Regions from separate parts of the Paenibacillus sp. NPDC056933 genome, predicted to be linked through region 2. Evidence: predicted binding sites of a transcription regulator. Region 2 holds the regulator's gene; the other holds the start of a gene.
The links. The regulator CtsR, encoded in region 2, represses protease genes until heat stress. The targets are predictions, from matches to a motif close to ATGGTCAATAAAGGTCAAACA.
Positions count from the first base shown of each region.

Region 1: the regulator CtsR is predicted to act here: its motif matches at 958-978, upstream of clpP (ATP-dependent Clp endopeptidase proteolytic subunit ClpP).

Region 1 covers NZ_JBHUQN010000005.1:48,454-53,776, forward strand. Annotated here, with positions in the region: gene clpX (ATP-dependent protease ATP-binding subunit ClpX) at 1-165, opposite strand, end outside; gene clpP (ATP-dependent Clp endopeptidase proteolytic subunit ClpP) at 178-768, opposite strand; gene tig (trigger factor) at 1,147-2,487, opposite strand; gene ACFTRD_RS26705 (hypothetical protein) at 2,623-3,465, opposite strand; tRNA gene ACFTRD_RS26710 (tRNA-Arg) at 3,791-3,864, shown strand; gene ACFTRD_RS26715 (CynX/NimT family MFS transporter) at 4,285-5,323, shown strand, end outside.
Region 2 covers NZ_JBHUQN010000011.1:59,061-64,383, reverse strand. Annotated here, with positions in the region: gene ACFTRD_RS31800 (GNAT family N-acetyltransferase) at 75-1,250, shown strand; gene ACFTRD_RS31795 (CtsR family transcriptional regulator) at 1,721-2,182, shown strand; gene mcsA (protein-arginine kinase activator protein McsA) at 2,213-2,737, shown strand; gene mcsB (protein-arginine kinase McsB) at 2,766-3,836, shown strand; gene ACFTRD_RS31780 (ATP-dependent Clp protease ATP-binding subunit) at 4,034-5,323, shown strand, end outside.

The sequences.
Region 1 (5,323 bases), on a different contig from region 2:
TTCTTCGTCATGACCGAGCTCTTCCTCAACGATTTCGGTGCAAAGTTCGATACATTCATCACAAATGTAAACGCCTGGTCCAGCGACCAGCTTACGCACCTGTTCCTGAGATTTACCGCAAAAAGAGCATTTCAATTGCCCTTTCTCATCGTTAAATTTAAACATGAAACCACCCCTTTAGGAATTGATCGGTCTGCTGAGCACCTGGTCAATAATGCCGTACGTTTTGGCTTCTTCAGCACTCATGAAAAAGTCACGGTCTGTGTCCCGCTCGATTTTCTCAAGGGGTTGACCTGTACGATCGACGTATATTTGATTCAGTTTCTGACGTGTTTTAATAATCCATTCTGCGTGAATTTTGATATCCGCAGCCTGTCCCTGAACGCCGCCAAGCGGCTGATGAATCATCACTTCACTGTTCGTCAGCGCGTATCGTTTGCCAGGAGCACCGGCTGTCAGCAATAACGAGCCCATGCTTGCTGCCATACCTACGCAAATGGTCGATACATCCGGCTTGATATATTGCATCGTATCGTATATACCCATCCCTGCGGTGACAGAACCACCAGGTGAATTAATGTACAAGCTGATATCCTTCTCTGGATCGTCGGCTGCCAAAAACAAAAGCTGCGCTATGACAAGATTGGCTACATCGTCATCAATCGCACTGGTTAAAAAAATAATGCGATCCTTCAGCAAACGCGAATATATATCGTAAGACCGCTCGCCTCGATTGGTTTGTTCAACAACCATTGGCACCAGACTCATGAGACCAACCTCTTTTCTACATGTAATTAGACATAGGCTACCTGTAAAGCAAACCCAAATTCATTCTAACACGTTCCTATGACAATGTCATTTTTCACAAGTAGTGTCAAGACGAAGTGAGTTTACTTTTTAGCCTGATCATATTTAACCATGTTTTCTATGTATGTGCAAATTGGAGCATTCCTATGCCGTTTCACCTTTTTTTTATTTAAAGTGGAACCATGGGATGTTAAATATGCATAACCAAATATCGCAACGACTTACACCCATATTATCACTGAATCATCTATAAAATGGATGCCATAATTTAAAAATAAGGCACGCAATGATTCACGTGCCTTATCGTTTATTCAGCTGTTCATTACGTAACAGCTTGTCTTATTTTTCGTCAGCTTCTGCAGCAACTTCTTCAGCTGGAGCTTCAACAGCTTCAACAACTTTGCTGTTTTCAACGAGAACGTCAATCGTTTTACGCAGTTTCACTTCATCACGAAGGCTGTCCAGGGAACCATTACCTTCGAGAATGCCACGAATCTCCTCAGCAGGACGCTTGTAAGACTCAGCCATTTTTTCGAGCTCTTGATTCACTTCTTCGTCAGACACTTCGATGTTCTCCGCTTTACCAACTGCTTCAAGAACCAGGTTGTTGCGAACACGCTTGGAAGCATCTTCCTGCATTTGCGCTCTAAGGTCAGCTTGTGTTTGACCGGAGAAGCTCAGGAACATTTCCAGGTTCATCCCTTGGTTACGCAGACGGTTGTCGAAATCACGCATCATGTTTTGTACTTCGCTGTCAACCATTGCAGCAGGAATGTCCACTTCAGCATTTTCAGCCACTTTTTCTACAACAGCATTTTCTTGAGCTGCTTTGGCTTCGTCTGCTTTACGGGATTCCAATTGTGTTTTCAGATCAGCTTTGTACTCTTCAAGCGTATCGAATTCGCTGACATCTTTTGCAAACTCGTCATCCAGTTCAGGGAGCTGTTTACGTTTGATTTCATGTACTTTCACTTTGAATACCGCTTGTTTGCCAGCCAGTTCAGCTGCATGATAGCTCTCTGGGAAAGTTACTTCAACGTCTTTGAAGTCACCTGTGGACAGACCCACAACCTGCTCTTCAAATCCCGGGATGAACGTGTTGGAGCCAAGTTCCAGGGAATAACGCTCAGCTTGTCCGCCTTCAAACGGTACACCATCAACGGAACCGTCAAAGTCGATTACAGCAACATCACCGTTTTGTGCAGAACCTTCGTCGATAACAACGAGTTCAGCGTGACGCTGTTGAAGACGCTCGAGCTCTTCAGTCACTTCTGCATCCGTTACTTCATGTTTGGCTACAGCAACTTCAACGCCTTTGTAGTCACCCAGTGTAACTTCAGGTTTAACGGTTACTTTCGCTTTGAACTTGAATACTTGTCCTTTAGCGAATTGTTCGATATCTACATCAGGACGATCAACCGGGAAAATATCCGTTTGGTCGATGGCTTCTGTATAAGCTTCAGGAAGCAAAATGTCGATGGCTTCTTGATACAAGCTTTCCACACCAAAACGAGCCTCGAAAATTGGACGTGGAACTTTACCTTTACGGAATCCAGGTACGTTTGCTTGTTTAACCACTTTATTAAAAGCTTTGTCGAGTGCTGCAGTTACACGATCTGCACCCACTTCAACCTCAAGAACCCCTAGGTTCTTCTCTATCTTTTCCCAAGTTGCTTTCATTGTATACTTTCCCCTCCAAAATTCACATGTTCACGTAGGCAATCACGTACAAAATAACCATTTTAGTATAAACAAGATTAGATTCTTTTTCAAGGGGAATCCCTTGATACGGTTTGAGGAAAACGTTTCCGACTCCTATTGACCGTCCAAACCGGCTGAAACAAACTGCTTCATCGATCGATATGCCTGCTCCAGACGAAAGCGCATCGCCCCTGTCACAGCGTACATTGAGCGAGTATCTTCCTCGTCATGTGAACCTCCCAGACTGTCTGCAACGGTCATATGTAGAGCAGCTGCCCATATATCTGTCATGGAATCATTTTCTTCCAGCATGGACATATAATCACGGGTTCCGTACACCGCCATGACATATTGTATCCACAATTCCTGGGCAAAATAAAAGAGCGTAGGTTCATGAACCTCCGTCTGATCCGCTACCCGTTCAAGAATCTGAACAATCTGGAGCGGGAAATCTTCAGGTCTAAGAGGAACGGTATCTATCTCCACTTCAACCGGCTCTTCCCCACGAGTAAATGCAATAACACCCTGAACTCCACGACGGCGCAATGTCTGCAGCACACGAAACTGAAGCAAGGGATGCAATGTCTTGTCTTTGAGCCAACCAGTCAGCGAATCATCAATCTCCGGCCGATCGAGATAGGCAAGCTGCTCCAAAGCCAGCATCGTTTGTTCGGATAACGGCTCTTCCATCACAGTTCGAAGCAGTTTATCAGCATAACCATCATCCTGCTCCAGTTTGGACCGGGCATGTTGACGTGCCATGTCCTCTTCACTGATTTCCTCTTCCTCGCGCTCTTCATGGACCATCGGTGGATCTTCCCCGTAATGAGGGAAAGCCGCTTGAAGCCATTCGAGCAACGCTCGCCATTCGTCGTAATGCCGCTCTTCCTGCCCTTGGCATTGCAGTAAAAAGCGAAGCAGGTCCATCGCTTCACCGTATCGTTCGTTTTCTAGCATAACCGTCAATTGAATCTGGTAATAGTCCAGCGTCTTAGGAAACAGCACGATATTGTTGCTGTGCTCGGTTTCCGGGGTCGTGGATTCCTTAATGGGAGCACCTCCTCTGTATCCAGAATCTCCAGTCGCAATCAACCATAAATAGATGTATATTAAACGAAAATCGATCTATTTTTTGAGTTCTTCTGATATTCTAACATAACCTTAATTATAATGAAAAAAACGTTACTGCCGCCAAATATAATATACGAAAAATAATTTAAAATAAAACGGTTGATATTCATGATTATTTATGATAAAATAATTTTTGCTTGAAAAATTTCGTGTCTCAGTAGCTCAGCTGGATAGAGCAACGGCCTTCTAAGCCGTCGGTCGGGGGTTCGAATCCCTTCTGGGACGTATTAAAAAAAGCTTCCTCCGGGGAGCTTTTTTTGCGTTCCGGGGATGTGAACCCCAATGGTTCGTCGGAGCATCCGCTTCGTTAGCACTACTTCGCAGTCTCGACTGTAAGGAGAGTATCCCTTCTGGGACGTATTAAAAAAAGCTTCCTTAGGGGAGCTTTTTTTGTGTCCTGGGGATGTGAACCCCAATGGTTCGTCGGAGCATCCGCTTCGTTAGCGCTACTTCGCAGTCTCGACCCGTAAGGAGAGTATCCCTTCTGGGACGTATTAAAAAAAGCTTCCTTCGGGGAGCTTTTTGCGTTCCGGGGATAATCTGCTCCGTTCGTTGTCTGTTGTTGACACGAGATGTTATGCTTATTGGTGTATATGTATGTATCAATGTATACATATTAGACAAATAACCCATAGGAGATTTACCATGCCCTCATCTTTACATCAAAACTCACCTGACCGTGCTGCAGTCGATAATTCATCGTCAGCCTCCATGAAACTTGGACTCTTGCTGGCAGGCATTATCGTTATCGCAGCGACCATGCGCTCACCCATTACGGCAACAGGTCCTATCGTGGAACTGATCCGTGCAGATACAGGAATAAGTCATACGATGGCAGGGTTACTTACCTCTCTTCCTCTGCTTGCCTTTGCGGCAATTTCTCCGTTTGCCCCACAACTGGCGCGAAGATTCGGATTAGAAACGGCTTTGTTAACGGCCATAATTCTTGTAACCATAGGCGTAACCCTCCGGTTCATGCCCTCTGTTCCCATTCTCTTCGCAGGAACAGCGATTCTCGGATGTGGCATTGCCCTAAGCAACGTATTGCTGCCCAGTCTGATCAAGCGGGATTTCCCATTGCGAGTAGGACTCATTACCGGCCTCTACTCCGTATCCATGAATATCTGGGGTGCCATCGCCTCAGGAATAAGTGTCCCCGCGGCAGGCTTGACCTCCATGGGATGGCACGCATCACTGGGTATGTGGGCCGTACTGTCCATTCTGGCACTGATTCTCTGGCTGCCTCACGTCCGTACAGGACGTCGTGGTGAAGTTTACGTGGCTTCGAGAACGGAAGCGAAGCCGGTTCGTCTGCGCTCTTCTTCCTTAGCCTGGTCTGTCACACTGTTCATGGGACTGCAATCTTTAATTTTTTACACCACGATTACCTGGCTGCCCGAGATTTTATCTGATCAGGGTTTCAGTTCCTCTTCGGCGGGTTGGATGCTATCCCTGATGCAAATGGTTAGTGTTCCGGTAACGTTCATCGTTCCCATTATGGCAGGACGCATGAAAGATCAACGTGGGTTGACAGCAATCACATGCTCTTGTCTGATTCTGGGATATGCATTCCTTTTAAGCGGTATCCCCTCCCTCATAACCGTCGGTGTTGCTTTGGCCGGCGTGGGAGCCGGGGCTTCATTCGGACTTGTAACCATGTTTTTTGTACTGCGTACAGCCGATG
Region 2 (5,323 bases):
GGATACATACATCACGTATCAAGCCATGATTTGGATTGATTTTATTAACTCTAGAGAATGGGGTGCAGGACGACATGGAAATTCAGAAATTGACGGTAGATGATTTTGAATCAGCAATGGCACTCTCCGAGTATGCTTTTCAAGTGGTAATGAGTGAAGAACAGACGGAGAAGCGACGGAGTCAATTTGCGTCACAGGATATATGGGGCGTGTATGAGGAAGGGCAATTGGGTGCGAAACTTCATATCATTCCTTTTCAAACCTATATTCATGGGAGATCGTTCGAGATGGGCGGTATTGCAGGTGTGGCCACATGGCCAGAATATAGACGCAAAGGCTGGGTAGCTGGGCTGTTAAAGCATGCGCTCGAGGAAATGAACCGGAATAAACAAAGTATATCGTTTCTGCATCCGTTTTCTTTTGCTTTTTATCGGAAATATGGATGGGAGACTTATGTTGAATTTAAACGATATATGGTGCCTACAGCTCATCTGCCTGCAAAAAAGGCAACGCCTGGTACGATTCGCCGCGGCGATCCGGGACTTAGCATATTCAAAGAAATATATGGTGCCTATGCTGAGCGCTACAACGGAACCCTAGTACGGGATGATGCGAGGTGGGAGAATTCGGTTCTCACCAATGGAACCAGCCAGAAGGCTGTATATTATGATGAAGCTGGTAAAGCACAAGGCTATCTTTTATATGAGGTTAAGGACAGAAAGTTTAGCATTAGAGAGATTATTTATCTCAATGAAGAGGCGAGACAAGCCCTATGGACCTTTATAGCCAACCATGATTCCATGATTGAGGAAGTGACATTACAGGCACCAGCCAGTGATATGCTTGCTTTTCAATTGGATAATCCGCGGATTCAGCAGGAAATTGTACCTTATTTCATGGCACGTATTGTGAGTGTAGAACAATTTATCTCACAGTATCCTTTTGCAAGCCCAGATTCGCCGATACAGATTAATCTACAGGTAGAGGATGCTCATGCACCGTGGAATGAAGGGGTATGGCAAATGAATATTGCAATGAACGGTACAGCTTCGATATGGAAACCTTCTGAGCTTCCAGCTGAAGATCAGACCGTTAAAGTCGATATTCAAACTCTTACCGCCATTTTAATGGGGTATTTTAGACCAGCAGACATGGCTCAAATAGGTAGACTCAAAGGTCCAACTGATGCGATTAAGGCACTGGAGCAAGCGATTCCTATACGGGAAACGTATTTAATGGATTTTTTCTGATCCTCGTAGAAGTAACGACATTTTCGGATCACTTTCATAGACTTAACTTGTATAGCAATACGTTGCTAGTGTGAGACAAATGGACTTCTCCAGCTTTTTTGGAGAGGTTTTTTTGTGTCAGCCGAATATTTCGTGTAAAATCGTAAAAAATGAATAGTACTCCCTCTTGGCAAAACCACAAAATATGCTATAATGGATATAAAGTCAAAGAAAGTCAAAGTCAACTAAAGGTTAAATACTTACGTAGCTTTCTTTCTGCAATCCGTTGGTGGAAGCCAATTAGAGGGTAGTACATCAGCGGATAAAGGCAATATTAAAGGACCTTCGAGCGTCCTTCGCTTACCTGTTAATGACCGTGGAAGATGAGTTTCGCTGTTTCCCCGATTGGTTAAATGGGTTGAGAAGGTGTACTCTGTGGGGGCGTGTGGGTCCTTATTGACTTAACGTTTCAAACAGTGGAGGATGAGTGGATGCGTAATATCTCTGATATTATCGAACAATATCTGAAGAGTATTTTGCATGAAAGTCCCGAAGGAATGGTCGAAATTCAACGTAATGATCTGGCTGATCAATTTTCATGTGTGCCTTCCCAGATCAATTATGTCATCAGCACCCGATTTACACTCGAAAAAGGTTACCTTGTAGAGAGTAAACGTGGCGGCGGCGGTTATGTTCGCATACAGCGGATTGAATTGCCGGCTCACTCGGCTCTGCATAACCATTTGCACCATAGTATCGGAGATGAGATCGGGCAGACAGCTGCCGAGGGTCTGATCTACCAACTGGAAGAAGCACGTTTCTTGAGCAAAAGGGAAGCCGGGTTGATGAGAGCAGCTGTATCGAGAGAGATTATATTGGTCAAACTTCCTTACCGGGATCAAATTCGTGCCAGAATGTTGAAGGCGATGTTAATATCTTTGCTCGGTAAATGAAAACTATCGGGATCAAGGGGGTACATCATTGTGCTGTGCCAAGAATGCAACAAACGTCCGGCAACGCTCCATTTTACGAAAATCGTGAATGGAGAGAAGACGGAGTTCCATATTTGTGAGTCGTGCGCTCGTGAAAAAGGGGAAATGATTCCCGGAACATCCAACGGATTTTCCATTCACAACTTATTGTCCGGGTTGCTTGATTTTGACCCCTCAGGCAAGAATGGCAGTGCGGGAGCAAGTCCTGCACAATCCCTTCGTTGTGAAGAATGCGGCATGACCTATTCACAGTTTAGCAAAATCGGCCGCTTTGGCTGTAGCTCATGTTATAAATATTTTGACAGCCGTTTGGATCCTTTATTCAAACGGGTTCATGGCAGCACTTCTCACGTAGGAAAGGTTCCTGCACGAGCTGGTGGCCGCATCAAGGTGAAACGACAAATCGCTGATCTGAAACGGGATCTTCAGGAGAGCATAACTCAAGAGGAGTTCGAAGAGGCTGCTCAAATACGTGATCAGATCAGGGAACTTGAAAAAGAAATAGCTCAGGAGTAAAGTTTGTGATGAGTAGGAGGGATGCGTAATGCCTAATCTGCGCTTTACCGAGAAGGCGCTCAGCGACTGGATGCGCAGTGATGCGGCTGATTCCGAAATTGTCATTAGCAGCCGTGTCCGAATCGCACGCAACCTGCAGCATGTTCCGTTTCCGATGCTGGCTTCCAATGAGCAATCGGAAGAAGTGCTGAATAAGCTGAGCGAAGTACTTCAATATGATGAGGTTCATGCCTTTGGAGATTTTCATACGCTGGATCTGATGGATATCGATGAACTCGACAAACGGGTGCTGGTGGAGAAACATCTGATCAGTCCCAGTCTTGCGAACGAATCCAGAAATGGTGCAGTTATTCTCAGTGAGGACGAATCTGTCAGCATTATGATCAACGAAGAGGACCATTTACGTATCCAGTGCCTCTATCCGGGGTTCCAGGTGAAAGAAGCCTGGGAGAAAGCTTCCGCTATAGATGATGCTTTTGAAGCGCATGTGGATTATGCTTTTGATGACCGCAGAGGATACCTGACCAGCTGTCCTACGAATGTAGGTACAGGTGTAAGAGCTTCTGTCATGATGCATTTGCCCGCTCTGGTGATGACACAGCAGATTGGCCGTATTCTAACCGCAGTCTCCCAAGTGGGACTGACTGTACGGGGAATTTACGGTGAAGGCAGCGAGGCAATGGGGAACCTGTTTCAGATCTCGAACCAGATTACACTGGGGCAGACAGAACAAGAAGTCATTGATAACCTGCACAGTGTTGTGTTACAGATGATAGGGCATGAGCGTACCGCCAGAGAACGGTTAATGACCGACTCCAGATTACGGATTACCGACAGAGTGATGCGTTCATACGGCATATTGTCGCATGCAGCCATCGTCGATTCGAAGGAAGCTGCACAGCGTCTGTCCGATGTTCGACTTGGTGTAGATCTCGGCTTGTTGGACGGTCTGTCCATAACCGTGATGAACGAGTTGAATGTGATGACCCAGCCGGGTTTTTTGCAGAAAACATTCGGGGAAGAAATGCGGACAGATGAGCGTGACATATATCGTGCCCAGTTAATCCGGGATACGATCAGTGCAGCCAATCAATCTTAGATTGTCTCAAGCGTTATTTACAAAGGTTTCACGTCGCATCTGCGGCTTTTATATAAAAGGGCATTTTCTACCAATCAATGAGATAAATGCCGAATGATTTATTCGCAGCACGGCTGCAAACAAAAATGATATGAAGAATACGGTGGGATCCGTTCTACAGCCCCCGTTTTATCCAAAACCATGGAGGTGCAGGAGATATGATGTTTGGAAGATTTACGGAACGGGCCCAAAAGGTGCTCGCATTGGCGCAGGAAGAAGCTGTCCGTCTTGGTCACAATAACATCGGTACAGAGCACATTCTGCTCGGCCTCATTCGTGAAGGCGAAGGCATCGCAGCCAAAGCGCTGATCGGCTTGGGACTCGGATTGGAAAAAATTCAGGATGAAGTAGAAACGCTGATTGGCCGTGGCCAGGAGCAGCCTACGAACATTGCATATACGCCTCGTGCGAAAAAAGTAATTGAACTGTCTATGGATGAAGCCCGGAAACTAGGCCATACCTATGTAGGCACTGAGCATATCCTGCTCGGACTGATTCGTGAAGGTGAAGGGGTTGCAGCACGTGTGCTGAACAACCTGGGTATCAGTTTGAACAAGGCACGTCAACAGGTGCTGCAACTGCTTGGCAGCAGTGAAGCCGTATCCAGTCATAACGGTACACCTGCGAATGTCAGCACACCAACCCTGGATAGTCTGGCACGTGATCTTACGGCGTATGCCAGAGAGAATAATCTCGATCCGGTGATTGGACGTAGCAAGGAAATCGAGCGTGTTATTCAGGTCCTGAGCCGTCGTACGAAGAATAACCCGGTACTGATCGGTGAACCAGGTGTAGGTAAAACAGCCATCGCTGAAGGACTTGCACAAAAAATCATCGCTAACGAAATTCCGGAAACATTGCGCGACAAACGTGTCATGACGTTGGATATGGGCTCTGTTGTGGCAGGTACAAAATATCGTGGTGAGTTCGAAGATCGTCTGAAAAAAATTATGGATGAAATTCGTCAAGCGGGTAACATTGTCCTGTTCATTGATGAATTACACACCCTGATTGGTGCGGGTGGAGCGGAAGGTGCAATTGATGCTTCGAACATTCTGAAACCGGCTCTGGCTCGTGGAGAATTGCAGTGCATCGGTGCAACGACCCTGGATGAGTACCGCAAATATATTGAGAAGGATGCTGCGCTTGAGCGTCGTTTCCAACCGATTACGGTAGATCAACCTTCTCCGGAAGAAGCCATTCAAATTCTACACGGCTTGCGTGATCGTTACGAGGCGCATCACCGGGTGAAAATTACGGATGAAGCGATTGTACAGGCGGTTAAACTGTCTGACCGATACATTACCGACCGCTTCCTGCCGGATAAAGCGATCGACCTGATTGATGAGGCGGGTTCCAAAGTAAGATTGAACTCTTACACCATCCCACCAAACCTCAAACAACTGGAAAGCCGTCTCGAAGATATCCGTAAGGAAAAAGACGCAGCG